2 regions of the Streptomyces sp. NBC_01390 genome follow, and region 2 is predicted to be linked to the other one. Evidence: riboswitches for the same ligand, from Rfam matches in the RefSeq annotation. Region 2 holds a riboswitch; the other holds the start of a gene.
The links. Region 2 has a riboswitch for S-adenosylmethionine ahead of thrC (threonine synthase). Riboswitches for the same ligand answer to the same signal wherever they lie in the genome.
Positions count from the first base shown of each region.

Region 1 (15,772 bases), 3.6 Mb from region 2:
GCGCACCCCGCGCGGCGGCGCCAGCAGCACCGGAGCGGCCAGTTCGGCCCCGTCGAAGACACAGGTCATCTCGGCCCCGGTCTGCGCGGCGAGCTGCGACAGCTGCCCCAGCAGCCGGAGCCGCTGCTTCTCCAACGGCATCTGCGGATAGCCGGTCTTCGTCACGTTGTAGCCGTCGACGACCAGGTGCGCCTGCGGCAGCGCGAGCAACTGGTCGAGAATCGCCGGATCGTTCTCGGACAGGGCCCGGGCGGCGATGTCCTTCGGCGTCATCCGCCCCGGCTCGACCGCGTCCACGGTCTCGGCGGGACGCACCGACACCGGCGGCAGCGCCAGCTCCCGCCGCAGCCCCTGCGCCGCGTCGAGCACGGTGTCCAGCAGCAGCCGTACGCGCATGTCCTCGACGCTGCGCCCTTCCCGGGCGGCGCGTCTGCTGGCCTCCAGCGCGGCCTCGACCTCGGTCAGCCGCCCCTTGAGCCGCCGTGCCTCGCTCTCCGCCGCGGAGACCTGGGTGTGCCCGTCGGTGCGTACGGTCTCCATCTCGGCGTGCACCTTGCGCAGGGCCGCCTCGCCGCGCTTGACGTCACTGAGGGCGGCACGCAGCTTGCGGTGCAGTGACTCGGCCTCCTTCTTGGCCGACTCCAGCTCCGTGCGCAGCCGCTCGGTCTCGGTACGGGTGAGCCCCCGGGCGACGGCCAGTTCCTCGCGCAGCCGCTCCAGTTCGGCCCGGCTCTCGTCGTCGGCACGCTCGGCGTCGGCGCGCTGCGCCTCCTCGCCGGCCGCGGTGACGAGCTTCACCCAGCCCGTGGGGCGCAGCACATAGGCCGCGGCGGCCACGTCCAGCGGATCGGCGGCCGGGGGCGGTGAACCGGCGTCGAGAGCGCCCGCCAGCTCCGGCTGGGCCTCCCTCAGCTTCTCCCCGATGCGCTGCCGAAACAGCGTGTCGGTCTCCAGCGCGGCGGCCATCGCGTTGCCGGCGAACTTGGCCCGCCGGTTGGGCGCGAACCGCGCGTACTGCCGCAACTGGGCGGGCAGTTCGGCGACGGTGAGTCCGCCGAACCCGTCGGAGACGATCTGCACGACGCGCCTGCGCACGCCGTCGGGCAGCGGGCGGTCGAGCACCTCGGCGGCGCCGTCGCCCGGCTCCCCGCCTGTGGTCTCCACCATCCTTCACCCCAACCAGTTCCGGTGCGGGGCCCGCTCCTGTCAGGAGCCGGCGCCCGGCCTGTCCACGAGTTCCACCTGATCCACGGCGTTGCACCAACGGCAGCGCACCGACTCGATGGTCTCACTGACCACCTCGCGCTCCTCCACCTTGGGATCTCCCGCGAGGTCGAGGTGCACGTACTCCACGACCTTCGAGGAGCGGGTCACGTCGAAACGCGTGAGGTTGCCGCAGAGAGCACAGCGCCACCGGGTCGTGTCGGTCGGCAGAGGAACCGTCATCGTGGATATGTTCGCTTTCCTTCTAGTATCCGTGCTGCGCCAGTTTCCCTGGAGCGTGTGGCTCGTAACCCTAAGGCCTGGCGGGTACCCACCGCCCGTCCGTCCACAGCGGCGAGGCGGTCTGCACTGTTCGGTCCCGTTACGTCATGCTCTGTGTCCATGATCGGCGAGTTCGAAAAGTGGCGTACGACGGTCCGCAGCTCGGTCCGTGCCCGGTCGGCGCCGGTGACGTACGGGCTGATCGCCGTCTGCTGTCTGCTCTTCGTCATCGGCCCCGCCTCCGGCCTCAACCCGGGCTACGGCACCGGGGACGCCCTGCTGGCCGCCCAGCGGGCCTACTTCCGCCGCTGGGGCGTGGTCCCCGCCGACCTCTTCACCGGCGCCCCGCGAGCCACCCTCACCCCCGCCACGGCACTGTTCGTGCACGGCAGCTGGGTCCATCTGCTGGGCAACATGCTCTTTCTCTACGTCTTCGGCGCGATGACCGAGGAACGCCTCGGCCACCTGGAGTTCGCCCTCTTCTACGTGGGCTGCGGCTGTCTCGCCCTGCTGGGGTACGCCGCCGCCAACGCCGACTCGCAGCAGACGCTGGTGGGGGCGTCCGGCGCGATCTCGGCGATCCTGGGCGCGTTCCTGTACCTGTTCCCCGGCGCCCGCGTCACGAGCCTCCTGCCGTTCCTCTTCTTCCTGCCGCTGCGCTTCCCGGCCTGGCTGACCCTGCCGTTCTGGGCGACCCTCCAGTGGATGGCCGCGGGCCGGGCCTCGTCCGGACCGGGGGTGGCGTATCTGGCGCACGTGGTGGGGTTCGGGCTGGGCTTCGCCTACGCGTGGGTGCGGTATCGCCGTACGACTAGAGTGAGGCCCGCCCCAGCGACGGCCACCGAGGGAGAGAACCAGCCGTGATCACCGCGATCGTGCTCATCAGGACCAGCGTGGACCGGATCCCCGAGATCGCGGAGCGGATCGCCGCGCTGGAGTCCGTGAGCGAGGTCTTCTCCGTGACGGGCACGTACGACCTGATCGCCATGGTCCGGGTGAAGCGGCACGAGGACCTCGCCGAGGTCATCCCCGGCAGCATCAGCAGGATCCCCGGGGTGGAGGGGACGGACACCCACGTGGCGTTCCGGACGTACTCCCAGCACGACCTGGAGGCGGCGTTCGCGATCGGCCTCGATTCCTGAGGTCACCATTCAGCCCGTCCGGCGTTTGAGGACGAGGCCCCTTCAGGGCCGACAGGGGGGTCTGGGGGCGCAGCCCCCAGGGATGGGACGGGTAAGGGCGGCGGGGGCGATCAAACCGCCGGCACGCAGCGCCCGTCCTCGGTCCGGTACTGCCACCGGGCCCCGTCCCGCACAAGCTCCTTCACCGCACCCACGAACCGCTCCACGTGCTCGTCGGGCGTCCCCGCACCGAAGCTCACCCGGATCGCGTTCAGCGACTTCTCCCCCGGCGCCGCCTCGGGCGCCCCGCACTCCCCCTGGCTCTGCGGGTCACTGCCGAGCAGCGTCCGCACCAGCGGATGCGCGCAGAACAGCCCGTCCCGCACCCCGATCCCGTACTCCGCGGAGAGCGCCGCGGCGAAGTGCGAGCTGTTCCAGCCCTCGACGACGAACGAGATGACCCCGACGCGCGGGGCGTCGTCGCCGAAGAGCGAGAGAACCCTGACCTCGGGCACCTCGGCCAGTCCCGCCCGCACGATGTCGATCAGCCGCTGCTCCCGGGCCACCAGCGACTCGAAGCCGGCCTCCGTGAGGGCCTTGCAGGCGGCGGCGATCGAGTAGGCGCCGATGACGTTCGGCGAGCCGGCCTCGTGCCGGGCGGCGGTGTCGTGCCACTCCACGTCCACCCCCCCGTCCGTGCGCCGCGTGACCTTGCGGCTGGCGCCGCCGCCCGCGAGGTACGGCTCGGCGGCGCGCAGCCAGTCGGCGCGGCCGGCCAGGACACCGGAGCCGAAGGGCGCGTACAGCTTGTGGCCGGAGAAGGCGACCCAGTCGACGTCCAGGTCCTGGACGGAGACCGGGTGGTGCGGGGCGAGCTGGGCGGCGTCCAGGACGATCCGGGCACCGGCGGCGTGGGCGGCGGCGGCCAGCTCTCGTACGGGCCACAGCTCGCCGGTGACGTTCGAGGCGCCGGTGACGCACACGAGGGCCGGGCCCTGAGGGTCACGGGCCGCGAGGGCCTCCGTCAGGGTGGCCACGGCCTGCTCGGGGGTGCGCGGGGCGTTGAGGTAGGTGACCTGGGCGTGGCGCCAGGGCAGCAGCGAGGCGTGGTGCTCGGTCTCGAACACGAAGACCTGGCAGCCGTCGGGGAGGGCGGCGGCGAGCAGGTTCAGGGAGTCGGTGGTGGACCGGGTGAAGATCAGCTGGTCGTCGGCGCGGCAGTCCAGGAACTCGGTGACCGTCCTGCGGGCGTTCTCGAAGAGGTCCGTGGACAGCTGGGAGAGGTAGCCGGCACCCCGGTGCACGCTGCCGTAGTAGGGCGCGTACGCGGCCACGTCGTCCCAGACCCGCTGCAGCGCCGGGGCGCTGGCGGCGTAGTCGAGCGCGGCGTAGGTGACTTCGCCGCCGGTGACGAGCGGGACGGTGACATCACGGCCCAGAACGGGCAGCGGGGTACAAACGGTCTGGGCGGCGGCAACGGTGGAGACAGACATGGCGAACTCCCGTGAGAGACAAGAGGAATCACTGCGCGAGCGGACATGGCTCAGCACAGGAAAAGATCCGGAAAGGACGAAAAGGGTGCGCGGAGGCGGGGCTCGGCAGCCCTATCGCATTCGCTTGCTCACGGAAGACTCCCTCGAACGACCAGGACCCCTGGTGTCGAGAGGGGCCCGCGCTTGCCGTAAGCCTTGCTGCCTACGGCCTGGTCTTCATCCCGGGGCACCCCGCCACGGACGGAGGGTTGCCGGACAGTCGGCCGGGGCCTCATGACTGTCACTCATGACCTGGTTCAGAACGTAACGGAGGTGATCGGCGTCCCGCAACCCGTGTCCGGATCGCGGGACGCTCAGCACCGGGGAACCGCTGTGCGAGGGCTACGCGTTACTGGCCGCCGACCACCGCTCCAGTGTCTTCTTCGCCGCCCCCGAGTCGATGGCTTCGGCGGCCTTCGCCATCCCGGCGCCGATCTGCTCGGCCAGGGAGCCCGGGCCCGGGTCCAGCGCCACCAGCGCCGCCGCCGAGTTGAGCAGCACGGCATCCCGTACGGGCCCGGTCTCGCCGTCGAGGAGCCGCCGGGCGACCGCCGCGTTGTACGAGGCGTCACCGCCGCGCAGGGCCTCCACCGGGACCAGTTCGATGCCGACGTCGCGCGGGTCGAAGGTCTCCTCCGTCACCTTGCCGTCCCGGACGACCCATACGTGGGACGTGGCGGTGATCGTCAGTTCGTCGAGGCCGTCGTCGCCCCGGAACACCAGGGACGAGTTGCCGCGCTCGGCGAAGACACCGGCGACGATGGGTGCCATCCGGGGGTCGGCGACCCCGACCGCCTGCGCCCTGACCTTGGCCGGGTTGGTCAGCGGGCCCAGGATGTTGAAGACCGTCCGGATGCCCAACTGGCCGCGCGCAGCGCCCACATGACGCATCGCCGGATGGAACCTGGCCGCGAAGCAGAAGGTGATCCCGGCCTCCTCGGCGACCTCGGCCACCCGCTTCGGGGTCAGCTCCAGGTTGACCCCGAGCTGCCCCAGCACGTCCGACGCGCCGGAGGCCGAGGAGGCGGCCCGGTTGCCGTGCTTGACGACCTTGGCGCCCGTACCGGCGATGACGATCGCGGACATGGTGGAGATGTTGACCGTGTTGGCGCCGTCGCCGCCGGTGCCGACGATGTCGACGGTCGGCCCCGGCACCTCGATGACGTTGGCGTGCTCGTACATCGCCTGGACGAACCCGGCGATCTCCTGGACGGTCTCGCCCTTGGCCCGCAGCGCCACCACGAACCCGGCGATCTGGGCGTCGGTCGCCTCGCCTCGCATGATCAGGTTCATCGCCCAGGCGGTGTCGGCGGCGGTCAGATCATGGCCGTCGAGCAGGCCGTTCAGCACGCGGGGCCAGGAACGGACCGCCGCGGTGTCGCCTCCGGCGGGGTTCACAGCGCTCATCTGCCGCTCCTGGGTCAGTCCGGCGGGACTCTCCGCGGGACTCCTGTAGGGAATGGGGACACCCTATCCAGCCCGGCGACACGGCGAAGGGCCCCGTCCGAGGTACGGACGGGGCCCTTCTGCCGTGTGTGGCGAAGCGAGGTGATCAGTGGTGGCCGTGGCCGCTCGTGATCTCCTTGTACTCCTCGGCGGTGGGCTTGGCGATCTGGCTGTCCTCGCCGTAGTACGACTTGCTGAGCTTGGCGCGCAGCTTCTCCACGCCCTTCACCTTGCGCTCGACGCCGTTCTCGTCGACCGTCGCACCGATCAGGGCCGGCGCGTACTGCTCGTGCGCGGTGAGCGTGTGCAGGGCCTCCTGGCTGAGCGGCTCGTGCACCTCGATGAACTCACCGTGCGGCAGGCGCTTGATGATGCCCGACTCGCGGCCGTGCAGCACCTTGTCCTTGTCGCGGCGCTGGAGGCCGAGGCAGATCCGCTTGGTGATGATGAACGCGATGACCGGACCGACGAAGAAGGAGATCCGCACGAACCAGGTGATCGCGTTGAGCGACAGGTGGAAGTGGGTGGCCCAGAGGTCGTTCCCACCGCCGATCAGCAGCACCATGTACCAGGTGATCCACGCGACACCGAACGCCGTACGCGTCGGCGCGTTGCGCGGGCGGTCCAGGATGTGGTGCTCGCTCTTGTCGCCGGTGATCCAGGACTCGATGAACGGGTAGACCGCGATCACGACGAGGACCATCGGGAAGACGATCGTCAGCGGGATGAACACACCCGGGGCCAACGTGTGCCCCCAGATGTTGAACTCCCAGCCCGGCATGACACGGATCAGACCCTCGGAGAAGCCCATGTACCAGTCGGGCTGGGCGCCGGTCGACACCTGGTCCGGACGGTAGGGGCCCATGGCCCAGATCGGGTTGATCGAGGCGATGGCCGCGATGACCGCGATGACACCGAAGACCAGGAAGAAGAAGCCTCCGGCCTTCGCCATGTAGACCGGCAGCAACGGCATACCGACGACGTTGTTGTTGGTCTTTCCGGGGCCCGCGAACTGCGTGTGCTTGTGGTAGAAGACCAGGATCAGGTGGGCCACCATCAGCCCGAGCATGATGCCCGGCAGCACCAGGATGTGGATCGAGTAGAAGCGGGCCACGAAGTCGCCGCCCGGGAACTCGCCGCCGAAGAGGAAGAACGACATGTACGTGCCCACGACCGGCACGGACAGGATCGCGCCCTCCATGAAGCGCACACCGGTGCCGGAGAGCAGGTCGTCCGGGAGCGAGTAACCGGTGAACCCGGTGAACATGCCCAGGACGAACAGCAGGAACCCGAACAGCCAGTTGACCTCACGGGGCTTGCGGAACGCACCCGTGAAGAACACGCGCATCATGTGCACGAACATGCCGGCGAGGAAGATCAGCGCCGCCCAGTGGTGGATCTGCCGGATCAGCAGACCACCGCGCACATCGAACGAGATGTGCATGGTCGAGTTGAACGCCTCGGACATCAGCTGGCCCTGCAGCGGGATGTAGCTGCCGTGGTACTCCACCTCGTTCATCGACGGGTGGAAGAACAGGGTCAGATACACACCCGTGAGGATGATGATGATGAAGCTGTACATGCAGACTTCACCGAGCATGAAGGACCAGTGGTCCGGGAAGATCTTGCGCATGTTGGCCTTGGCCAGGGAGTAGATCCCCAGCCGGCCGTCGGCCCAGTCGGCGACGCGCTCGCCGGCGGGTGCCTTCTCGCGCGACGAGCGCGCGTCCGTGTTTGCCGTAGTACTCATCCGCGCTCCCAGAAGGCAGGACCGACGGGCTCGGAGAAGTCGCCGAGCGCCTCGAGGTAGCCGTCGTCGTTCACGCCGATGCGCAGCTGCGGCAGAGCGTGACCGGCGGGGCCGAAGATCACCCGGGCGCCGTCGGAGAGGTCGAAGGTGGACTGGTGGCAGGGGCAGAGCACGTGGTGCGTCTGCTGCTCGTACAGGGAGATCGGGCAACCGACGTGGGTGCAGATCTTCGAGTACGCCACGATTCCCTCGTGGGACCACTCGAGCTCGCGCTTGTCCTTGATGTTGTCCGGCTGGATACGGACGATCATCAGGGCGGCCTTGGCGATCTCGGTCTGGAACTCCTCGTCGTGCTCCTCCAGGCCCTCGGGCTTGGCGAAGGTGAGCGAACCGACCGCGACGTCCGAGGGACGCAGCGGCTCGTTCGTGTTCATGTTGACGAGCAGCTTGCCCTTGGACCAGATGGTGTGGCGCAGCTTGGTCCCGGGCAGCGGGCCGAGGTCGCGCAGCAGCATGACGCCGGAGAGCGGGAACAGGGCCATCGCGCCGAACATCGTGTTGCGGACCAGCTTGCGCCGGCCGATCGCGGACTCCTTGGCGCCCTGCTTGAAGTCGGCCATCACCTGCGCCCGGACCTCGGGCGGTGCCGCGATCTCGTGGCGCTCGGCGATGAGCTCCTCGTCGGACATCAGGGTGCGGGCCCAGTGGACCGCGCCCGCGCCGATCATGAAGAGCGCGATCCCGAGGGACAGGCCCAGCGCGAAGTTCAGCGCGCTGAGGTGCCCGATCGGGAAGACGTAGATCGACTTGTCCGACGGGATCGCCACGTACGAGACGATGAAGGCGACGGTGGCCAGCATCGACAGCGTGAACAGGAAGGCGACCGCACGCTCGGACCGCTTGGCGGCCCGCTCGTCGATGTCCTGGACGCGGTGTTCGTGGGGCGGCAGCCCCGGGTCCGCGAACGGGTTCTTCTCGTCCGCGACACCGACGGCGCCGTGCTCGGTTTCCTGCACTGCGGGCAGGTTCCCTTCTGGAATGTCTTGGCTACTCATGACTTCTTGGCCTTTGCGGTCCGAGCGGCGACCCAGACGGCGACCGCGATGAGCGCTCCGAGCCCGAAGATCCAGCCGAACAGGCCTTCGCTGACCGGTCCGAGACCGCCCAGGCCGAGGCCGCCGGGCTCCACGGTGTCCTCGCCGTTGACCGCGTCGAGGTACGCGATGATGTCCTTCTTGTTCTTCTCCGACAGCGTCGTGTCGGGGAAGGACGGCATGTTCTGCGGGCCGGTCTGCATGGCCTCGTAGATGTGCTTCGGGGCTACACCCTCAAGGTCCGGGGCGAACTTGCCGTGCGTGAGCGCACCGCCCTTGCCGGTGAAGTTGTGGCACTGGGCGCAGTTGGTGCGGAACAGCTCGCCACCCTTGGCGATGTCCGCTCCGTCGGGCCCGTACTGCTCCTCGGTCGGCACGGAGGGACCGCTGCCCAGCGACGCGATGTACGTCGCGAGCTGGTCGATCTGCGCCTGCGAGTAGATGTTCTTCTTCTTCGGGATCTGCGCGCCCTGCGAGGTCGCGGCCGGCATGCGGCCGGTCGAGACCTGGAAGTCGACCGCCGCGGCGCCGACACCCACCAGGCTCGGACCGTCGGAGGACCCCTGACCGCCGGTGCCGTGGCAGCTTGCGCAGCCCACGGAGTACAGCCTCTGCCCCTCGGTGATGGTGAGGGACTGGGCGGTCTCATCGGCCACTGCCTTGCTCGTGGGTTCGAGCGTGCCGTACAGCCCCCCGACGGCCGCCAGCGCGATGAGTAGGACGACGACCGCCGCCAGCGGATGGCGTCGTCGTGCGGAGAGCTTTTTCACGGATTACCCCGGTGTCAGGATCTTCAGCGTCGAGTCTGGGAGGTATCGGGCGGACCCGATGTGAGGATCGGGCGGGCCCGGCTACTTGATCATGTAGATCGTGGCGAAGAGCCCGATCCAGACGACGTCGACGAAGTGCCAGTAGTAGGACACGACGATCGCGGCGGTCGCCTGTTCATGGGTGAACCTTTTCGCCGCGTACGTCCTGCCGAGGACGAACAGGAAAGCGATGAGACCGCCCGTCACGTGCATTCCGTGGAAGCCGGTGGTCAGGTAGAACACCGAGCCGTACGGGTCGGAGGAGAGCGAGAGCCCGTCCTTCTTGACCAGCTCGGTGTACTCGAAGACCTGGCCGCCGATGAAGATCGCACCCATGACAAAGGTGACGATGAACCACATCCGGAGCTTCTTCACGTCACCGCGCTCGGCGGCGAACACGCCGAGCTGGCAGGTGAGGGATGAGAGCACCAGGATCGTGGTGTTCGCCGCGGAGAACGGGAAGTTCAGGCTTGACGCCATCTCCTTCCAGTGATCCGGACCGGTCACCGATCGCAGGGTGAAGTACATCGCGAAGAGGGCCGCGAAGAACATCAGCTCGGAACTCAGCCAGATGATGGTTCCGACGCTGGTGAGGTTCGGCCGGTTGACCGACGGGTGCGCGTGCCCGGTTTCTACTGTCGTTGCTGTCGCCACGACCGACATTATGTCGGTCGCTTATCCCGCCCTCACGCCGGGGGGTGCCGTTCGGGGTGTCTGTGGGGTGTGTCCAGCCCGTATGGCCCATCGGACGGCCTTTGAAGCGGTGTTCAGACGGAGGGTCCGAAGGAGTAGCATCCGGCCCAACGGACCCGGTCCGTCTGTCCGTACGACGCTGATGTCTCGGAGGAACAATGCAGCCGACCGCCACGGTGCTGGTCTACAGCGACGACTCCAACACCCGCGAGCAGGTGCGGTTGGCGACGGGACGGCGACCCGCTCCCGACGTTCCCCTGGTCGAGTTCCTCGAGTGCGCGACGCCCGCCGCTGTCCTGAAGGAACTGGACAAGGGCGGGATCGACCTGTGTGTGCTGGACGGGGAGGCCGTGCCCATGGGGGGCATGGGGGTGTGCCGGCAGATCAAGGACGAGGTTTTCCAGTGTCCGCCGGTGCTGTTGCTGATCGGGCGGCCGCAGGATGCGTGGCTGGCGACGTGGAGTCGGGCCGACGCGGCGGTCACCTTGCCGGTGGATCCGGTGGAGTTCGCGTCGGCGTTGGCTTCTTTGCTGCGGGGTCGGCGGGCCTTGAGCGCCTAGTGGGGTCTGGGGCACGGTTGTTCGGCGGGTGCGGGTGCGCTGTGGCTTGTCGCGCAGTTCCCCGCGCCCCTGGTGGGGACCCGCGCCCCTCGTCAGATGCTCTCCGGGGTCAGGCGGACCTGCTTGGCTGGGTTTGAGCCCTCTGGGGAAGTGGTGGTGAGGGCGCTACCGCCCTGCCACTTCTGCCAGTCCAGGTTCCAGTCGCCGAAGCCGTTGCCGAAGGTCTCCATGGTGTTGCCGTCGGAGTTGACGACCTTGACGACGTCACCTTCGCGGACGTTGTCGAAGAACCACTTGGCGTTGCCGGTGCTCATGCCGGTGCAGCCGTGGCTGACGTTGGCGGAGCCCTGGGAGCCCTCGGACCAGGGGGCGGCGTGGACGTACTCGCCGCTCCAGGTGACCCTGGTGGCGTAGTAGACGGGCAGGTCGTACGAGTCGGCACTGCCCTCGGCTATGCCGATGCTGGTGCCGCGCATGCGTACGAAGTACTCCTTGCCCAGTACGACCTTGACGCCGTTGCGGGTGTCGAAACCGGGCTTACCCGTGGTGACGGGGATGGTGTTGATCACCTTGTCGTTCTTGTAGACGGTCATCTCGTGGGACGACGCGTCCGTGACGGCTATCACCCGGTCACCGGTGGTGAACTTCAGGGGCTTGGCCTGGCCACCCCAGAGCCGGTCGGCGATCTTGAGGCCGGGAAGGTTGCTGCGCACCTGGACGGTGGCCTTGGCGGGCCAGTACTCCTTGGGCCGGTAGTGGAGTTCCTTGTCGTCCACCCAGTGCCACGCGCCCTCGGTGGTGGGGGTCGAGTCCACCTTGAGGGCGCGCTCGACTATCGCGCGCTGCGCCTTTCCCCGTACGGGCTCGCTGAGTTGGGCCGTCACGGGCTGACCCACGCCGTAGGTGCCCGTCTTGGGGCCGAACGTGACGTTCAGGCGCTTCTTGGTGGTCGGCCTGCTGGTGTCGAAGGTGCGCGTCTCGCGGCCGGGGGCGCCGTCCTCGTCCTCCGTGCTCACCCGGACCGTGTAGCGGGCGCCTGCGGCCAGCGGGGAGGTGCTGTGCCAGCGGCTGCCGTCGGCGGAGAGTTCGCCCGCCACATAGCGTCCGGCGGCGTCGACGGCCGTGACGTCCGTGATGCGGTCGTCAGAGTCGTCGGAGGTGACCTCCAGGGGCTTGTCGGGGTCGGCCTTCTTGCCGTGGCCGACGGAGCCGCCGAAGGAGATCTGGTCAGCGGCGTCGTACGGCTCCGCCGAGAGGGGATGGCCGTCGGAGCCGCAGGCGGTGGCGGACGCGCCCAGGGCGGCCACCAGGAGGGTGCAGTTGACGACCGTACGGTTACGCGGTGAGTGCCTCATGCCCTCACGCTAAGAACGTGCGGCGGCCTCGGCGCGGCGGGTGATCCGTGCGAGGGAACGAGGGTGTGGCAAAAGAGGGAGCCCGGACTCTCCTGACGGAGTGTCCGGGCTCCCCTGAGCACTGAGCGTGTTACTGGGTGCGGTTCTCACCGCGGTAGTACTCGAAGACCCAGCCCCACAGGCCGATCAGGAGGATGGGGGCCGAGAAGAACGCCAGCCACCAGCCGATCGCGACGCTCAGGAACAGGAGCGCGCCACCGATGCCCAGCGCGAGCGGCTGCCAGCTGTGCGGGCTGAAGAACCCGACCTCGCCGGCGTCGTCCGCGACGTCCGCTTCCTTGTTGTCCTGGGCGCCCACGTCGACCCGCCGGGCCGTGAAGGCCAGGTAGTAGCCGACCATGATGCACAGGCCGAAGGCCAGGAAGAGCGCCGTGGTGCCGGCCGGCTCCTTCGACCACACGCCGTAGACAATCGCCATGGCGAGGACGAAGACGGCGAGCCAGATGAACATCTTGCCCTGGACCTTCACTTGCCCGCCTCCTTGCCGCCGGCGAGAGCCTTCTCGCCGTGACCGGCGTTCTCCAGCTGGTCCAGCGCTGCGATCTCAGGGTGGTGCAGGTCGAACGCCGGGGATTCGCTGCGGATCCGCGGCAGGGTGAGGAAGTTGTGCCGCGGGGGCGGGCAGGACGTGGCCCACTCCAGCGAACGGCCGTAACCCCAGGGGTCGTCGACCTCGACCTTCTTGCCGTACTTCGCGGTCTTCCACACGTTGTAGAGGAACGGCAGCACGGACAGACCGAGCAGGAACGAGCTGATCGTCGAGATCGTGTTCAGCGCGGTGAAACCGTCCGCGTTGAGATAGTCCGCGTACCGGCGCGGCATGCCCTCGGCGCCCAGCCAGTGCTGGACGAGGAAGGTGCCGTGGAAGCCGATGAACAGCGTCCAGAACGTGATCTTGCCGAGGCGCTCGTCGAGCATCTTGCCGGTCATCTTCGGCCACCAGAAGTGGAAGCCGGAGAACATCGCGAACACGACGGTGCCGAACACCACGTAGTGGAAGTGCGCCACCACGAAGTAGGAGTCCGAGACGTGGAAGTCCATCGGCGGCGACGCCAGGATGACACCGGTCAGACCACCGAAGGTGAAGGTGATCAGGAAGCCGGTGGCCCAGAGCATCGGGGTCTCGAAACTCAGTGACCCCTTCCACATCGTTCCGATCCAGTTGAAGAACTTCACGCCCGTCGGTACGGCGATGAGGAACGTCATGAAGGAGAAGAACGGGAGCAGTACACCGCCGGTGACGTACATGTGGTGGGCCCACACGGTCACGGACAGACCCGCGATGGCGATGGTCGCGCCGATCAGGCCCATGTAGCCGAACATCGGCTTGCGGGAGAAGACCGGGATGACCTCGGAGATGATGCCGAAGAACGGCAGCGCGATGATGTACACCTCTGGATGCCCGAAGAACCAGAACAGGTGCTGCCACAACAGGGCACCACCATTGGCGGCATCGAAGATGTGTGCGCCGAATTTCCGATCCGCCTCCAGCGCGAAGAGCGCGGCGGCGAGAACGGGGAAGGCCAGCAGGACGAGGACCGCGGTCAGCAGCACGTTCCACACGAAGATCGGCATGCGGAACATGGTCATGCCCGGTGCGCGCATGCAGATGATCGTGGTGATGAAGTTGACCGCGCCGAGGATGGTGCCGAAGCCGGAGAAGGCCAGACCCATGATCCACAGGTCGGCGCCGATGCCCGGGGAGCGCACGGCGTCGGAGAGCGGCGAGTAGGCGAACCAGCCGAAGTCGGCCGCGCCCGAGGGCGTGAGGAACCCGCCGACCGCGATGGTCGAGCCGAACAGGTACAGCCAGTAGGCGAACATGTTCAGCCGCGGGAACGCGACGTCGGGGGCGCCGATCTGCAGCGGCATGATCCAGTTGGTGAAACCGGCGAACAGCGGCGTCGCGAACATCAGCAGCATGATCGTGCCGTGCATCGTGAACGCCTGGTTGAACTGCTCGTTCGACATGATCTGCAGACCCGGCCGGGCCAGCTCGGCGCGCATGAGCAGCGCCATCACACCGCCGATGCAGAAGAACGCGAACGACGTCACCAGATACAGCGTGCCGATCGTCTTGTGGTCGGTGGTGGTGAGCCACTTGATGACCACGTTGCCGGGCCGCTTGCGCCGTACCGGCAGCTCGTTCTCGTACGAGTCCTCAGCTGCGGCGGCACCCTGGGGTTCGTTGAGGATGCTCACAGGTTTGTCGTCTCCCGGTTCTTCTCGTGGCTCGTCTGCGCGATGCCGGCGGGAATGTAACCGGTCTGCCCCTTCTTCACGAGTTCCTTGAGGTGCTGCTCGTAGCGCTCGGGGGAGACGACCTTCACGTTGAACAGCATCCGGGAGTGGTCGACGCCGCAGAGCTCCGCACACTTGCCCAGGAAGGTGCCCTCCTTGTTGGGGGTCACCTGGAAGGCGTTGGTGTGGCCTGGGATGACGTCCTGCTTCATCAGGAACGGCACCACCCAGAAGGAGTGGATGACGTCACGCGAGGTGAGGACGAAGCGGACCGTCTTGCCCTTGGGGAGCCAGAGGGTCGGGCCGGGGTTGCCGGTCTGCGGGTTCTTCGTACCGGGCGTGCCGACGTCGTAGACGCCGCCGGCTGCCGCCGGGAAGTCCTTCTTGAACCGGTCCGGAATGGCGGCCAGGTTCGGGTCGGTGTTCGCGTCCCCGTTGGAACCCGGCACCTGCTCGATGTAGTTGAAGCCCCAGCTCCACTGGAAGCCCACGACGTTGACCGTGAGGTCGGGCTTCTTGGAGGTGTCGAGGAGCTTCGACTCGTCACGTGCCGTGAAGTAGAAGAGCACCGAGACGATGATCAGCGGAACCACGGTGTACAGCGCCTCGATGGGCATGTTGTACCGGGTCTGCGGAGGTACTTCGACCTTGGTGCGGCTGCGCCGGTGGAACATGGCGCTCCACAGGATCAGGCCCCAGACCAGCACGCCGGTGGCGAGCGCGGCTGCCCAGGATCCCTGCCACAGGGAGAGGATCCGCGGAGCCTCTTCCGTGGTCGGGGTGGGCATACCAAGGCGGGGGAAGTCCTTGTATGTGCAACCGGTCGCGGTCGCCAGGACCAGGCCCGCAGTCAATGCCTGCAGCAGCTTCCGCCGCAACGGGCGCCGCGGCGTGGGGGTACCGCCCGCGCCCCCCAGGGCGTGGGGGAGGTCGGAGCCGTTGGGACTCACGTAGCGCCTTCCCGAGAGTCTCGCCCGCGCGGATTGGCTGCGGCCTGCCTACTCGGTGGTCGGTCGCCGCCCTGCGTCGGGCAGGGGTTTGGATGTTTATGCGGACCAAACCCTACTGGACGCAATTTGGGGTCGCGCGGGGAGGGTCCCCAACGCGCCGGGGGTCACCCCCAAGGGGTGGGATGGGCGGGGTTGGGGGGCTTCTGACGTGAGGTCGGGCGCCTATTGGGGTGGGGGTTCGGGTCGTACGGCGGGTGCGGGTGCGTTGTGGCTCGTCGCGCAGTTCCCCGCGCCCCTTCGGGGGGACCGCGTACCCCCTGTTGAGGACTTAGCGTTGGTCTGTGTCCTACTTCGATGCTGCATCCTCCGCTCCCCTTCACCCTGTTGCCCGGCAGGCGCTGCTGGCGTCCCTGGACGAGGGGTGGGCGGATCCCGCGCGTTTGTACAGGGAGGGGCGGCGGGCTCGGATGTTGTTGGATGCCGCTCGGGAGGCTGCTGCCGAGGCGGTCGGATGCCGGTCCGATGAGCTGACGTTCACGTCGTCGGGTACACGGGCCGTGCACACCGGTGTGGCGGGGGCTCTCGCGGGGCGGCGGCGCGTCGGGTCGCACCTGATCGTGTCAGCCGTCGAACACTCGTCTGTCCTCCATTCGGCGGAGGAGTGGGAGGCGACGGG
Region 1 is NZ_CP109551.1:3,313,674-3,329,445, forward strand. Features, by position in the region: gene OG241_RS14790 (NYN domain-containing protein) at 1-1,167, opposite strand, end outside; gene OG241_RS14795 (hypothetical protein) at 1,207-1,446, opposite strand; gene OG241_RS14800 (rhomboid family intramembrane serine protease) at 1,606-2,349, shown strand; gene OG241_RS14805 (Lrp/AsnC family transcriptional regulator) at 2,346-2,627, shown strand; gene OG241_RS14810 (aminotransferase class V-fold PLP-dependent enzyme) at 2,738-4,099, opposite strand; SAM riboswitch class IV at 4,274-4,391, opposite strand; gene trpD (anthranilate phosphoribosyltransferase) at 4,481-5,545, opposite strand; gene OG241_RS14820 (cytochrome bc complex cytochrome b subunit) at 5,691-7,334, opposite strand; gene OG241_RS14825 (Rieske 2Fe-2S domain-containing protein) at 7,331-8,389, opposite strand; gene OG241_RS14830 (c-type cytochrome) at 8,386-9,198, opposite strand; gene OG241_RS14835 (heme-copper oxidase subunit III) at 9,280-9,900, opposite strand; gene OG241_RS14840 (hypothetical protein) at 10,089-10,490, shown strand; gene OG241_RS14845 (Ig-like domain-containing protein) at 10,583-11,845, opposite strand; gene OG241_RS14850 (cytochrome c oxidase subunit 4) at 11,976-12,374, opposite strand; gene ctaD (cytochrome c oxidase subunit I) at 12,371-14,107, opposite strand; gene coxB (cytochrome c oxidase subunit II) at 14,104-15,096, opposite strand; gene OG241_RS14865 (cysteine desulfurase/sulfurtransferase TusA family protein) at 15,438-15,772, shown strand, end outside.
Region 1: linked by a shared signal. The riboswitch ahead of OG241_RS14810 (aminotransferase class V-fold PLP-dependent enzyme) and the one ahead of thrC (threonine synthase) in region 2 are both predicted to bind S-adenosylmethionine.

Region 2 (15,772 bases):
CAGGTGGTCGCCAGACGGACCATGTCCGCCTGCGGCCCCTTCTGGCCCTGCGAGATCTCGAAATCGACCCGCTGACCTTCCTCGAGGGTGCGGTAGCCGTCCATCTGAATCGCGCTGTAGTGGACGAAAACATCCGCACCACCGTCGACCGCGATGAAGCCGTACCCCTTCTCCGCGTTGAACCACTTGACGGTGCCCTGAGCCATGCCTAACTCCCCTATTACTGGCCCTTGCACGGATCCGCACTTCGCGGATCCGGGTCAGACCTCACCCCCCCAACCGGTGGAGGTGTGCGCCGGAACGCGTCGACCGCGGCCGAATGTATCTGTCCAACTGCCCTCTGCAACAGGTCAATTGGACGAGAAATCCAGGCACGCCAGGTCAGGAAATATGCGGAGAATTCACGCGGATTCAGGGCAAGCCGGGCCCCACAAAGTGAACAAAAAACGCAAATTGCCTGCACACTTTGGCTACTTCTCGTTGGGTGCGCGGCAGGAATCAATACGCGTGCGGCGAGCGAGATGGTGCGGCTTCCCCAACTGTACCGCGCTCAACCATACAGAATTGCCCCCTCCGCTTCTCTCACGGAGGGGGCAATTCGATGAACTCTCGGTAATCGATGTTACCGACGGTTACTACTGGCGGGTATCAAACCCTTGATCAGCCTCCGGCGACGGCCGGAATGATCGACACCCCGGCACCGTCCGGCGTCGCCGTCTCCAGCCCCTGCTCGAAGCGGACGTCGTCGTCGTTGACGTACACGTTGACGAAGCGACGCAGCTTGCCCTGGTCGTCGAGCACGCGGGCGGCGATCCCCGTGTGGTTCTTCTCCAGATCGGCGATGACCTCGGCAAGGGTCCCACCCTCGGCAGCCACCTCGGCCTGCCCACCGGTGTAGGTGCGGAGGATGGTGGGGATACGGACAGAAACGCTCACGGTGTAAACCTCCGGTCAGGTGACATACCTAGGGGCGCGGGGAACTGCGCGACCAGCCCCCACGGGCCCGCAGAAAAACAACTACCTCTTAACCGAGCCCCGCCGCGTGGAACGACTCAAGGCTGGGCCGGATGGTCGCGGTGAGCCCCGTGTCCGCCACCGCGTCCAACGTCTTGAGACCGTCCCCGGTGTTCAGCACAACGGTCGTGAGCGTCGGGTCCAGCAGCCCGTTCTCGATCAGCTTCTTCGTGACACCGACGGTCACACCACCGGCGGTCTCCGCGAAGATCCCCTCCGTACGCGCGAGCAGCCGAATCGCGTCGACCACCTGCTCGTCGTTGACGTCCTCCACCGCTCCCCCGGTCCGCCGCGCGATGTCCAGCACGTACGGCCCGTCCGCCGGGTTGCCGATCGCCAGCGACTTGGCGATGGTGTTGGGCTTCTGCGGCCGTACGACGTCCTGCCCGGCCTTGTAGGCGACGGACACCGGCGAGCAGCCCTCCGCCTGGGCGCCGAAGATCTTGTACGGCTTGTCGGCGACCAGCCCGAGCTTGATCAGCTCCTGCAGCCCCTTGTCGATCTTCGTGAGCTGCGACCCGGAGGCGATGGGCACCACGAGCTGGTCCGGCAGCTGCCAGCCGAGCTGCTCGCAGATCTCGTACGCCAGGGTCTTGCTGCCCTCCGCGTAGTACGGGCGCAGGTTGACGTTGACGAAGCCCCAGCCCTCGCCGGCCGGGTCGCCGATCAGCTCGGAGCAGAAGCGGTTCACGTCGTCGTAGTTGCCCTCGATGCCGACGAGCTCGCCGCCGTACACCGCGGCCATGACGACCTTGCCCTGCTCCAGGTCGTGCGGGATGAACACGCAGGAGCGCAGGCCCGCCCGGGCGGCGGCGGCGCCGACGGCACCGGCCAGGTTGCCAGTGGAGGAGCAGGAGAGGGTGGTGAAGCCGAAGGCGCGGGCGGCCTCCAGGGCCTGGGCGACGACCCGGTCCTTGAAGGAGTGCGTCGGGTTGCCGGAGTCGTCCTTCACGAAGAGCTTGCCGGCGTCGACGCCCAGCTCGCGGGCGAGGTTGTCGGCCTGGACGAGCTTGGTCCAGCCGGGGTTGATGTTCGGCTTCTCGGCGACGTTCGCGGGAACGGGCAGAAGAGGCGCGTAACGCCAGATGTTCGCGGGTCCCGCTTCGATGCGCTTGCGGAGTTCCTCGGTGTCGGCCGCCGAATGGACGGCGAAGTCGTAGGCGATCTCCAGCGGGCCGAAACACTCCTCGCAGGCGAACACCGGACCGAGGGGAACGCGGTGGCCGCATTCGCGGCAGGAGAGCGCGGCGGCGGGGCCGAGATCAACAGTGGGGACAGCGGAGGTGACGGAGCCGGACGTGGTGCTCTCGGCAGTTTGCGCAGCCATGGAGGCGAAACCCTTCCTCATCTTCCTCACGACGCATTTCGCCGTGAGACGGATTTGGCACCTTCCCGAGCCGGGATCCTCGCCACATGACCTGTGGACAAGATCGGCTGGAGGGTTGCCGGGGCTTCATCGGGCCGTATCCCTCTGCCCCTCTGGATGAGCGGTATGAAGTTGTGAAGGTTGTGAGGTTGTGAACAGAGGTGACCTCGGCAATGCGATGGTCACCCGCGTTGTTCAAGACTGTAACCGAAGGCTTGGATGGTGGTGGGAGCCGTCCGAACCGCGAGATACAAGATCGCGCTTCCCCCCATGCAACGTAAGGGAGAGCCGCACGTGCTGGAAGACGTCGAGCGCTGGCTGAGCACGCGCTCCTGGGCCGCCCGCGACCGCCCGCTCAAGAAGTTGATCGCCGCGAAGCGTTCCTCGAACGCCACGGTGAGTGTCGTCCTGCCCGCGCTCAACGAGGAGGAGACCGTCGGCGAGATCGTCGCCGTCATCCGCCGTGACCTGATGCTGAAGGTCCCCCTCGTCGACGAGATCGTGGTCATCGACTCGGGATCGACCGACCGCACCTCCGAGGTGGCCGCCGCGGCGGGCGCCCGGGTCGTCCACCGCGACGACATCCTGCCGCGCATCCCGGCCGTGCCGGGCAAGGGCGAGGTGCTGTGGCGCTCGCTCCTGGTCACCAGCGGGGACATCGTCTGTTTCGTCGACGCGGACCTGAAGGAGTTCTCGTCGGACTTCGTCTCCGGGATCGTGGGCCCCCTCCTCACGGACCCCGGTGTCGACCTCGTCAAGGCGATGTACGACCGTCCGCTCGGCCAGGCGGCCGGCCAGGGCGGCCGGGTGACGGAACTCATGGCCCGCCCGCTTCTCAACATGCACTGGCCGCAGCTGGCCGGCTTCGTCCAGCCGCTCGGCGGCGAGTACGCGGCCCGCCGCTCGCTCCTCGAACAGCTCCCGTTCCCCGTCGGCTACGGCGTGGAGCTGGGCATGCTGATCGACGCCCTGCATCTGGTGGGCCTGGACGCGCTGGCGCAGGTCGACGTGGGTGTGCGCAAGCACCGCCACCAGGACGGCCAGGCCCTGGGCCGGATGTCCGCCGCGATCTACCGCACCGCGCAGCTCAGGCTGGCCCGGGGCCATCTGATCCGCCCCTCGATCACCCAGTTCGAGCGCGGAGAGGACGGTTTCGAGCCCCGGACGTACTCGGTGGACACGGAGGAACGTCCGCCGATGGCGGAGATCGCGGAGTACGCGAGGAGGAAGGCCGCCTAGCCGTCGCCTGGTCGACGCCTGGTCACGCCCGGGCCGGTGCACCGGCCCGGGCGGCTTGTATACGGCTGAGGCGTACGTGTGTACGTTTGAGCGTTTCCGGGCCGGGCTAGGTTGACGCGTATGGCTTTGACGCAAGGTGTGCAGGGTACGCAGGGCTCTTACCGGGTGCTGGTCGCTTCCAACCGTGGCCCGGTCACGTACGAGGTCCGTGAGGACGGCTCGCTGCGGGCCCGGCGCGGTGGTGGCGGGCTGGTCTCCGGGCTGTCGGCGATCGGCCCGGACGCGAACGCCCTGTGGGTCTGCTCGGCCCTCGGCGACGGCGACCGCGAGGCCGTCCGGCGCGGGGAGTCCGAGGCGGGCGTACGGATGCTCGCGATCCCGGCCGACGTGCACGAGGACGCGTACAACGGCATCGCCAACTCGGTGCTGTGGTTCGTGAACCACATGCTGTACCAGACCCCGCTGGAGCCGGTCTTCGACGCGGAGTTCCGGCGCCAGTGGGCGTCGTACGAGGCCTACAACCGCGCGTTCGCCGAGGCGCTGGCCGCCGAGGCGGCCCAGGGCGCGTCGGTGGTGGTCCAGGACTACCACCTGTGTCTCGTGCCCGGGATGCTGCGCTCGCTCCGCCCCGACCTGCGCATCGGCCACTTCTCGCACACCCCGTGGGCACCGGCGGACTACTTCCGGATGCTGCCGTACGACATCTCCGAGCAGCTCCTGCGCGGCATGCTCGGCGCGGACCGCCTCGGCTTCCTCACCCAGCGGTGGGCTGACGCGTTCACCGCCTGCTGTACGGACCTGGTCGGCGGCCTCGGCGACACCCGGATCGGCGTGCACGGTCTGGGCGCGGACGCCGACTTCCTGCGCAGGCGCGCACACGAACCGGACGTCGAGGAGCGGATGGCGGCGCTGCGGGCCGAGGTCGGTGAGGGCCGCAGGACGATCGTGCGGGTGGACCGTACGGAGCTGTCGAAGAACATCGTGCGGGGCCTGTTGGCATACCGGCAGCTCCTGGAGGACCACCCGCAGTGGCGGGAGCGGGTCGTGCACATCGCCTTCGCCTACCCCTCGCGCCAGGACCTGGCGGTCTACCGCGACTACACGGCCGAGGTGCAGCGACTGGCCGACGACATCAACTCGGCCTACGGGACACCGACCTGGACCCCGGTCGTGCTCCACGTCAAGGACGACTTCGCCCGCTCCCTGGCCGCCTACCGCCTCGCCGACGTGGCCCTCGTCAACCCCATCCGCGACGGCATGAACCTCGTCGCCAAGGAGATCCCGGTGGTCTCCGACGAGGGGTGCGCGCTGGTGCTGTCCCGGGAGGCGGGGGCGTACGAGGAGCTGGGCGAGGACGCGATCGTCGTGAACCCGTACGACGTCACACAGACGGCCCGGGCCCTGGAAGAGGCCCTGACCATGAGCGCCGGCGAACGCGCGGAACGCACGAAACGCCTGGCCGCGGCGGCGACCGCGCTACCGCCGGCCCAGTGGTTCCTGGACCAGCTGAACGCGCTCAAGGCCTGACGACGGCCCGCCCGAGGGCGGCTAGCAGCCGTACGACACCCTCGGGACCGTCGACGACCAGGTCGGCGCGCTCCTCCAGCTCCGTCACGGCCTCGCTGCTGTTACCGCTGCAGACGAGCAGTCCGGGAATGCCGCCGGGGAGGCCGTTCTGGCGGAGCTTCTCCACCGCCGCGAAGGCCGGGAGGTCGCCGAGGTCGTCGCCGGCGTAGAGGACCGAGGTGGCGCCGGTCTCGCGGACGTACTCCTCCAGGGCGACGCCCTTGTCCATGCCGGGTGGGCGCAGCTCCAGCACGAGGCGGCCGGGTTCGACGATCAGGCCGTGGCGGGTCGCCAGGTCGGCGAGGGGCTCGCGCAGGGCCTCGAACGCGGCCTGCGGATCGGCGGCGCGCCGCGTGTGCACGGCGACGGCCCGGCCCTTCTCCTCGATCCAGGTGCCCTGCCAGGCACCGAGCCCTTCGAGAAACCCGGGCAGCTCGGCACGGACGGCGGCGACACCGGGGTGCGGGGCAGGAGCACTGACCGTGCCGGTCACGGCGTCCCAGCGCTCGGTGCCGTAGTGACCGAGGACGACAAGGTGCTCAAGCCCCGGCACACCCGCGAACCCCCCGTGCCGAACCGCGACACCGGCGGGCCGCCCGGTGAGAACGGCAACGGAGGCAACGCTGGGAGCAAGGGCGGAAAGCGCGGGAAGCACGTCGGGATGGGCCCGGGCCTGCTCGGGATCGGCCACGATCGGAGCGAGCGTCCCGTCAAAATCAAGGGCGACAACAACACCACCGGGCTCGGCAAGGATGGCATCCAGCCCATCACGGCCGGCCTGCGTCAGGGGCGTGGGCAGCAAGTCCATGCCCCCGACCCTATGACCATTGCGGTCCGGGCCTACGACCATTGCAGCCCGGGCCAGGCCATTCCAGCCCCGCCCGGCACCATCCAGCCCGTCCGGCGCTTGAGGACGAGGCCCGCACCCCTCAGCCTGTCCGGCGCTTGAGGACGAGGCCCGCACCCCTCAGCCCGTCCGGCGCTTGAGGACGAGGCCCCTTCAGGGCCGACAGCGGGGGTCTGGGGGCGCAGCCCCCAGGAACGGGATGGGACGGGTAGGGGCGGCGGGGGCGAAAAAACCGGCCTCACCTACCGCTCACCCCGCCGAGCCTCCCGCACCCTCCGCAACCTGTTCACCGTCACCGGATCACACTCCAACGCCCGCCGGTCATCCAGCAACGCGTTCAGCAACTGGTAATACCGCACCGGCACCAACCCCAGCTCCTCCCGAATCGCCCGCTCCTTCGCACCGGGCCCCACAAACCCCCGCCGCTCCAGCGCGAGAATGTCCTGTTCCCGCCGCCCCAACTGCTCCCCGTCCATGCAAAGCACCGTAGCCCCACCCACTGACATCCGACCTGGCAGCCCGGCGACGGCCTAGCGACGGCCCGGCGACGACCTACTGCCCGTTCTCCTCCTCGGTCTCCGCCGCATTGGCCCTAGTCTGCAACTCGGCAAGCACCGCGGCCGGATCCCCACCCGCCGCGAACGCCGTACCGATCCGCTGCTTGATGTCCGCGTTGACCTGCGCCCAGGACGTCTTGCCGACCGGGTACAGCTGTGCGGTCGGGAGCTCCTTCAGGAAGGGCGCGAGATCCCTGTCCTCGGCGGCGGCGGACATCGTCCGGGAGGCGGAGGTGGTGACCGGGAGGAGGTCGTACTCGCGGGAGAAGGCGAGCACGTTCTTCTTGTCGTAGACGAAGTCGAGGAACTTGCCGACCTCGTCACGGTGGCCGTTCTTCTTGAAGGCCATCATCCAGTCGGCGACACCCATCGCGGACCGCGTCGAGCGTTCCTGGCCCGGCATCGGCACCATCCCGAAATCGACCCCCTTGGCGGACGCGATCTTCATCAGCGAGGGGTGCCCGTTGAGCATGCCGACCTCACCGCGCGCGAAGGCGGCGAAAGCGGCGGCCCGGTTGAGGCTGCCGGGGGCGACGGAGCCGGTGAGGCCCTTGTCGACGAGTTCGTCCTTGAGCCAGGTGAACGTCCTGATGTTCCGCGGGGAGTCGATGCCGTAGGTGCCGACCTCGCTGGTGTAGCTCTCGCCGCCGCTGAGCAGCCACTGCATGGTCTCGGCCTGCGCCTCCTCGGGCCCCAGCGGGAGGGCGTACGGGAACTTCACGCCCTTCTCCTTGAGCACGGCGGCGTCGGCGGCCAGCTCGCTCCAGGTGGTGGGCGGGGTGAGGCCGGCCTCGGTGAAGAGCTTCTTGTTGTAGAAGAGGAGGCGGGTCGAGGCGGCGAAGGGCATGCCGTACTGGATGCGCCTGACCGCTCCGGCGTCGGCCAGCTGGGAGACGAAGTCGGCCTGCGTCGGGATGGAGAGCAGGTCGTCGGCCTGGTACAGCTCGCCCTTGGCCGCGTAGTCGGCGTAGGCGCCGATCTGCGCCAGGTCGGGCGCGTCACCGGCGGCGGCCATCTCCTTGACCTTGCGGTCGACGTCGTTCCAGGAGTAGACGCTGACGTCGACCTTCACTCCGGGGTGGGCGTCCTCGTACTCCCCGACCAGCTTGTCCCAGTACTTCTGGGAGCTGTTGGCGTCGGAGTCGCCGTAGTCGGCGGCGACCAGCTTCAGCGTGACGTCACCCGAGCCGACGGCTCCGCAACCACCGAGTGCCGCCGTCATCCCGAGTGCGGACACCGCCGCGATCATGCCTGTCCTGCGCCGTTGCACTGCAAAATCCCCACTGGTCGTTCACATATGTATTCATTGGTACGTTCAATTTTTTAGCTCCATAAGGTCTACACCACGTGAGTGGACTAGACCTCTTCCGGGTCTACGGGCCACACTGTCCCCGTGAGACATGTCATCGCCCTCGACGTGGGCGGCACCGCGATGAAAGCCGCCCTCATCGGGCCGGACGGCGCTCTGCTCCACCAGACGCGCCGGGCGACCGGTCGCGAGCGCGGCCCCGACGCCGTGGTCGAGGCGATCCTCGGCTTCGCCGCCGACCTGCGCGCGCACGGCATCGCCCACCTGGGCGAGAGCGCCGCCGCCGCCGGAGTCTCGGTGCCCGGCATCGTCGACGCCGAGAAGGGCCTCGCCGTCTACGCGGCCAACCTCGGCTGGCGTGACGTACCCCTGCGCGAGCTGCTCACCGAACGGCTCGGCCTGCCGGTCGCCCTCGGCCACGACGTCCGGACGGGCGGTCTCGCGGAGGGGCGCATCGGGGCCGGTCAGGGAGCCGACCGCTTCTTCTTCATCGCCCTCGGCACCGGCATCGCGGGCGCGATCGGCGTCGAAGGCCGGGTGGAGGCGGGCGCGCACGGCTTCGCCGGCGAGGTCGGCCACATCGTCGTACGGCCCGGCGGCACCCTGTGCCCGTGCGGCCAGCGCGGCTGTCTGGAACGGTACGCGTCCGCGTCGGCGGTGAGCGAGGCGTGGGCCGAGGCGACCGGAACCCCGGGCGCGGACGCGGCGGACTGCGCCAGAGCCGTCGACGCCGGCGACCCGCGCGCCCGCGAGATCTGGCAGCACGCTGTCGACGCCCTCGCCGACGGCCTGGTCACCGCCCTCACGCTGCTCGACCCCCGCACCCTGATCATCGGCGGCGGCCTGGCGGAAGCGGGCGACACGTTGTTCACACCGCTGCGCACCGCCGTACAAGAACGGATCACCTTCCAGAAGCTCCCGACCATCGCCCCCGCGGCCCTGGGAGACACGGCAGGCTGCCTGGGAGCAGGCCTCCTCGCCTGGGACCTCCTGACCGTCACCGACCTCACGGAGGTAACACCCTGATGCCAACGACCCCAGGGGAAGCGGGCCCAGTGGAGACGGGCCCACTGGCAACAGACCCAGCGACGCCCCACCCAGGGGCGCGGGGAACTGCGCGACACCCCAACCGACCGCACGAAGAAAACGCCCTGCCGGCACCCCACCCAGGGGCGCGAGGAACTGCGCGACCAGCCCCCACGGCCCCGCAGCGCACACACAGCCTGTTGCTCAGAGGCGCCCGAGTAGTACTCCCCACAGGAATCACCGAAGGCGGTCAACTGGCCGTCGAAGGAACCAAGTTCACCGAGCGCGCCCACGACGACGCCCACGAGGTCGACGCGACGGGCCACTGGCTGATCCCCGGATTCGTCGACCTACACAACCACGGCGGCGGCGGAGCCTCCTTCACCTCGGGCACCGCCGAAGACGTGCTCAAGGGCGTCCACACCCACCGGACCCACGGCACCACCACCCTCGTCGCCAGCACCGTCACCGGCGACATGGACACCCTCACCGCCCGGGCCGGCCTCCTCTCCGAGCTCGCCGAGCAGGGCGACATCGCCGGCGTCCACTTCGAGGGCCCCTTCATCTCCCCGTGCCGCAAGGGCGCCCACTCCGAGGCGCTGCTGCGCGACCCGGACCCGGCGGACGTACGGAAGCTGATCGACGCGGCGCGCGGCCGGGCCATGATGCTCACCCTCGCCACCGAACTCCCCGGCGGCCTCGACTCCGTACGGCTCCTCGTCGAGCACGGCGTCCTCGCGGCGATCGGGCACACGGACGCGACGTACGAGCAGACGCTGGAGGCCATCGACGCGGGCGCCACCGTCGCCACGCACCTCTTCAACGCGATGCCGCCCCTCGGGCACCGCGACCCCGGCCCGATCGCCGCCCTCCTCGAAGACGACCGAGTGACGGTCGAACTCATCAACGACGGCACGCACTTGCACCCGGCGGCCCTCCAACTCGCGTTCCACCACGCGGGCGCGGACCGCGTGGCGTTCATCACCGACGCGATGGACGCCGCCGGCTTCGGCGACGGCCGCTATCTGCTCGGCCCGCTGGAGGTCGAGGTCAGCGAGGGTGTGGCACGGCTGGTCGAGGGCGGTTCGATCGCCGGCTCGACACTCACCCTGGACCGCGCCTTCAAGCGGGCGGTCACCGTCGACCGGCTCCCGGTCACGGACACGGTCGCCGCCCTGTCCGCCAACCCGGCCCGGCTGCTGGGGATGTACGACCGGGTGGGCTCCCTGGAACCGGGCAAGGACGCGGACCTGGTCCTGCTGGACGCGGACTTCACGCTCAAGGGAGTGATGCGCAAGGGCAGTTGGGTAGTGGATCCCCAACTCTCTTGACCTGCAGAGGCGAGAGGAAAACGAGGGAGGAGGTCGACGGGATGATCCTCACGGTGACACTGAACACCGCGCTCGACATCACGTACCGCGTAGGGGAGTTACGCCCGCACGCCTCCCACCGGGTCAACTCGGTGACCGAACGTCCGGGCGGCAAGGGCCTGAACGTGGCCCGCGTCCTGGCCGCCCTCGGCCACGAGGTGACGGTCACCGGCTTCACGGGCGGCCCGACCGGGCGGACCGTACAGGACCAGCTCGCCGCCACACCAGGCGTGTTGGACGCCCTGATGCCGGTGTCGGGTGCAACTCGCCGCACGATAGCGGTGATCGACGACTCGGCGGCCGGTACACCGACGGACGCGACCCAACTCAACGAACCCGGCCCGCAGATCACACCGGCCGAGTGGTCCGCGTTCCAGGGCGTGTACGAGGGACTGCTGCCGTCCGTCTCCGCGGTGGCCCTCTGCGGGAGCCTGCCGCCGGGGGTGCCGGTGGGCGCGTACGCCGACCTCGTCCGCGGTGCACGGGCGGCGAACGTACCCGTGCTGCTAGACACCAGCGGGGAGCCGCTCAGACGTGGGGTCGCGGCCCGCCCCGACCTGGTCAAACCGAACGCCGGTGAACTCGCCGAACTCACCGGCTCCCACGAGCCGTTGCGGGCAACCCGGGACGCCCGCAGGCGCGGTGCACGGGCCGTGGTGGCCTCACTGGGCCCGGACGGACTGCTCGCGGTGACCGAGGAGGGCAACTGGCGGGCGATCCCGCCGACCCGCGTCCGGGGCAATCCGACGGGCGCCGGCGACTCACTGGTCGCGGGCCTGCTGTCGGGCCTGGTCGACCAACTCCCCTGGCCCGAACGCCTGACCAGAGCGGTGGCCCTGTCGACGGCGACCGTACTGGCCCCGGTGGCAGGCGAGTTCGACCGCACGACGTACGAGAAACTGCTGGACGGGGTGACGGTGACACGCGAGGCGACGGCGGCCTAGAGCAGGACCAGTGCAGGCCTGGAGCCTGTCGGTCCTCGGCCGGCGAGCCCAGCCCCCGTCGGATCAGCCGTCAGATCCGCTGTCCTTCGCCAGATACAGCTGGTCCAGGTTCACGTCGCACTGGTTCCCCTGCTCGCAGGAGATCTTGATGGTGTTGGTGCCCTTGTTCAGCTGGACGGACGCCCAGGTGTTCGTCCAGCCCTTCGCGTAGTCGCCCTCGGCGGCGTTCGCGAAGTTCTTGAGGTTGAGCGGTCGGGTCTGGACCTCGCCGTTGACGGTGAGCGTGGCGTTGGCGTCCTTGCCGGGTACGCCGTAGTTGACGTACAGCCGGTAGCCGGCCGCCTTCGCGATCCCGCTCACATTCCAGGTGACCGACGCGCCCACGTTGTTGAAGTTGCCCACATAGACACCGTCGGCCGCCTTCGCGCCGTCGACGTCCGACACGGGGGACGCGCCGCCGCCCAGCAGCAGGGCCTTCGCGTCGATGGTGGGGAGGTCCTCCTCCGATGCCGGCGCCGAGGCACTGGCCGACGGGGACGGATCGGCGCTCTGCGAGGTCGAGGGGGTATTACTGGCGTCGGCGTTCGTGCCCTTGTCGCCGTCGCCGCCCATCATCGCCACGGCGATACCGATGACGACCGCGGCGACCACCGCGATGGCGCCGATCAGGAGACCCTTGGTGTTGGGGCCGGAGCCCCGCCCGCCCCTGCCGTTGCCGCTGCCCCCGCTGTACGACGGCTGCTGCGGGGCCGCGGGGCCGCCGCCGAAGGCCTCGGGCGCCTGGTAGGTGGCGTTCGGGCTGCCGTATGCCCCCTGCTGCTGCGGGATCGCCTGGCCGTACTGCGCGGTCGGGGCGGTCGGGGCGGTCGGCGCGCTCTGGCCGTACGCCGGCTGCTGGCCCTGCGTCGGGCCGCTGTACTGGCGCTCGCCGACCGGCCGGGTGCGGCCGACCGAGTTCGGGTAGCCGTAGCCGCTGCTCGGCGGCTGGGCTCCGTTCGCCCGCCCGTCCTCGTACAGGTAGCCGAACGGGTCATCGTCCTCGGGCGTGCTCGCGCCGCTGTTGCCGGGCGTCATCCCTTGGTCTCCTCAACAGGTGCGGGGTGGGACTGGTGCGGGTGGGACCACGAGATGTTGCGAGGTCCTGCCAAACATGCAATGCGAATAGCGAGCCTACCCGCTCCCACTGACCCAAACGGGTGAGTCCGGCCGCACCGGACCGGCGTCACACCACTGAGCTGGAGATCATCCCGCCCTGCGGTGCTGTTTGGGACGAGATCGTTTCTCGATGTACATCCGTTCGTCGGCCGACTTCAGGACTTCGTCCGCCGTCATCCCGCACTGTGCCCACCCGATACCGAAACTCGCGCCGACCCGCATCACACGGCCGTCGACCCGGATGGGCTGGATGATCTCGTTGCGCAGGCGTACGGCGAGGTCCTGGGCGTCGGCCCGGCCCAGGCCGTCGGCAAGAACCACGAACTCGTCGCCGCCGAGCCGGGCCACCGTGTCGCCGTCGCGCACGGCCCCGCCGAGCCGCCGGGCCACCTCGATCAGTACCGCGTCGCCCGCGTTGTGCCCGAAACGGTCGTTGATCGACTTGAAGCCGTCGAGGTCGCAGAAGAGAACCGCGAGCCCCTTCGTCCCGTCGTCATGTTCACCCTCGGGGGCGACGGTGTGGACGTGGTGGTCGTACGCGCCGTACACCTCGGGGGCGCCGCGGAAGTCGAACCCGTGGCCGTTCGCGTCGTACGGCTGGATTCCGCCGTCCGTCACGGGCACCGGCGCCGAGGAAGAGGCCGGCGCCGTCGTGTACTGGTCGTGCGTACCGAAGGGGTCCAGCTGGGCGGGAACGTAGGCCGCGTCGACCGACTCGACCAGGCCGGGCGCCGCCGTCTGGGGGCGCTGGCAGAGGCGGGCGCTGAGCCGGGCGCGCAGTTCGGCCGAGTTGGGCAGACCGGTCAGGGAGTCGTGGGAGGCGCGGTGGGCGAGCTGGAGCTCGCGGCGCTTGCGCTCCTCGATGTCCTCGACGTGGGTGAGCAGGAAGCGCGGGCCGTCGGTGGCGTCCGCGACGACGGAGTTGCGCAGCGACACCCACAGGTACGTGCCGTCCCGGCGGGCGAGCCGGAGTTCGGTGCGCCCGCCCTCGGCGGAGGTGCGCAGCAGGGTGCCCACGTCCTCGGGGTGCACGAGGTCGGCGAAGGAGTAGCGGCGCATCGCGGAGGCGGGGCGGCCGAGCAGCCGGCACAGCGCGTCATTGGTCCGGAGTATTCGCCCGTGCTGGTCGCCGCCCATCTCGGCGATGGCCATGCCGGAGGGCGCGTACTCGAACGCCTGCCGGAAGCTTTCCTCACTGGCCCGCAGCGCCTGCTGCTCGCGTTCGAGTCTGACCAGTGCCCGCTGCATATTCGCGCGTAGACGTGCGTTGCTGATCGCGATGGCGGCCTGAAACGCGTACATCTGGAGCGCTTCCTTGCCCCAGGCGCCCGGCCGGCGCCCGTTGCGCGGCCGGTCCACGGACAGCACGCCGATCAGTTCGCCACAGGTGCCGCCGGGCACGCCCGGGGTGAACATCGGCGCGAAGAGCCGGTCCGAGGGGTGCCACTCGTCCTCGAAGCGCGGGGCGGGCCCGTCGGTGTACCACTGCGGGACGTCGTCGTCGTCGAGGACCCAGCCCTCGGTGTGCGGTATGAACACCAGGTCGCCCCAGGCCTCGCCCATGGCGAGCCGGCGTTCCCAGGAGTCGCGCGAGCCGACGCGGCCGGTGATGAGGGCCTCGGCGGCGGAGTTTCCGGCGAAGGCGGCGACGACGAGATCGCCGTCGGGGCGGACGAGGTTGACGCAGGCCAGCTCGTATCCGAGGCCGTTGACGACGCCGTCGGCGACGGTCTGGAGGGTGTCCGCCAGACTGCGCGCGGTGTTCATGTCCGCCATGACCTGGTGCAGCTGCCGCAAGGTCGCGAGACGGACGTACGGCTCCTGGTCGGTCTCCATTCGCCCTCCTTCCGCCTATCCCACCTTCTCCGCCACTGAATCACAGCGCGCTGCCCACTCGGTACACAGGGTCAACAAAAAAGGTCACCTGTGACTCAAGTCACAGCGAAAGATGAGCAATTGAGTGGAGTTTCTGAGTTCTCCCTGTGCATTTACTGAACGCAAACTTTGTATCCGTGCGGATACTACGAGCGAGGATACGGCCGAGAGGAAGTCGGCGGGGCCGTTCCCGATCTTTGGGGTCGGACGAGAGTCGGTCGGGAGTCGGCCCGGAGTCCTAGGTCCCGGTTCGGGCGCTGGTCCGATGCGGTGACACAGGGACCCCGAATAGCTTTTCCATGTGCTGACTCCCTCCGCCATACCCAGCCATGCCGCACCCGTCACTCCCCTCCCCCCGCGCGACGGGCATCCTGGGGGAGTGAGCAACGACGACTTCCGCGCCGCCATGTCCCGCCTGGCCTCGGGCGTGGTCCTGGTGACCGCACAGGAGCCGCCACTCGACGCGGACGATCCGCACGCGCCCGGCGGCGAGGACGTCGGCATGACGGCGACCGCCTTCCTCTCGGTCTCCCTGGACCCGCCCCTCGTCATGGTCAGCGTGCGCGAGGGCTCCCGGATGGACGACCTGCTCGACGAACAGCCCCTGTGGGCGGTCTCCGTCCTCTCGGAGAACCAGCGGCACATCGCGGGCCGGTTCGCGATGAAGGGCCGCATCAGCGACCGTCTCCTCTTCGCGGACCTCCCCCACCTCCGGGGCGAGGCGTCCGGCGCCCCCCTGGTGGAGGGCGCCCTGGCGACCCTGGAGTGCCGCACGGAACAGCGGGTGACGGCCGGCGACCACACCCTGGTGATCGGCCGCGTCCTCACGGCGACCGCGCCACACGCGGACGAGGGCCCACTTGCGTACTTCCGCGGCCGTTACCGCCGCCTCGACTGACGAGAAACCCGCTGGTCACGCCCCTGCCGGACGGCCTAGGTTCGCCATATGACGAACGACACGCTCCGGCTGGAGCGAATCAGCTCCGACAACTTCGACGCCGCCATCGCCGTACGGGTCCGCCGGGACCAGGAACACGCGGTCTCGCCGGTCATGAAGTCCCTGGCCGAGGCGTACGTCCATCCGCGCACCGCCTGGCCCCGGCTGATCCTCGACGGCGAGCGTCCGGTCGGCTTCCTCATGGCCTTCTTCGACATCGCCTGGGGCAACACAGGCACCGACCTGCGCTCCGGCCTGTGGCGCCTGAACATCGCGGCCGACGAACAGGGCAAGGGCTACGGCCGCTTCGCCGTCGAGTCCGTCGCCGCCGAGATCCGCCACCGCGGGGGCACCGACCTCTACGTCACCTGGCACCCCGGCCCGACCGGCCCCGAGCCCTTCTACCTGAGCCTGGGCTTCACGCCCACCGGCGAGACCAGCGGGGGCCAGACGGTCGGCGTACTGAAACTGGGTTAGCACTCCGCGCCAGATCCGTCACGATGTCGATCACGATGTCGATGTCGATCATGGCGGCCTTTGCGTGTACGAACGTAAATTCATTGCCGG
Region 2 is NZ_CP109551.1:6,876,589-6,892,360, reverse strand. Features, by position in the region: gene OG241_RS31190 (cold-shock protein) at 1-206, opposite strand, end outside; gene OG241_RS31185 (MoaD/ThiS family protein) at 661-936, opposite strand; gene thrC (threonine synthase) at 1,025-2,341, opposite strand; SAM riboswitch class I at 2,356-2,504, opposite strand; gene OG241_RS31175 (glucosyl-3-phosphoglycerate synthase) at 2,675-3,619, shown strand; gene OG241_RS31170 (trehalose-6-phosphate synthase) at 3,740-5,146, shown strand; gene otsB (trehalose-phosphatase) at 5,136-5,993, opposite strand; gene OG241_RS31160 (DUF3263 domain-containing protein) at 6,275-6,508, opposite strand; gene OG241_RS31155 (extracellular solute-binding protein) at 6,585-7,838, opposite strand; gene OG241_RS31150 (ROK family protein) at 7,983-8,924, shown strand; gene nagA (N-acetylglucosamine-6-phosphate deacetylase) at 9,125-10,255, shown strand; gene OG241_RS31140 (1-phosphofructokinase family hexose kinase) at 10,297-11,238, shown strand; gene OG241_RS31135 (CBM35 domain-containing protein) at 11,302-12,312, opposite strand; gene cdgB (diguanylate cyclase CdgB) at 12,481-14,229, opposite strand; gene OG241_RS31125 (flavin reductase family protein) at 14,648-15,166, shown strand; gene OG241_RS31120 (GNAT family N-acetyltransferase) at 15,215-15,682, shown strand.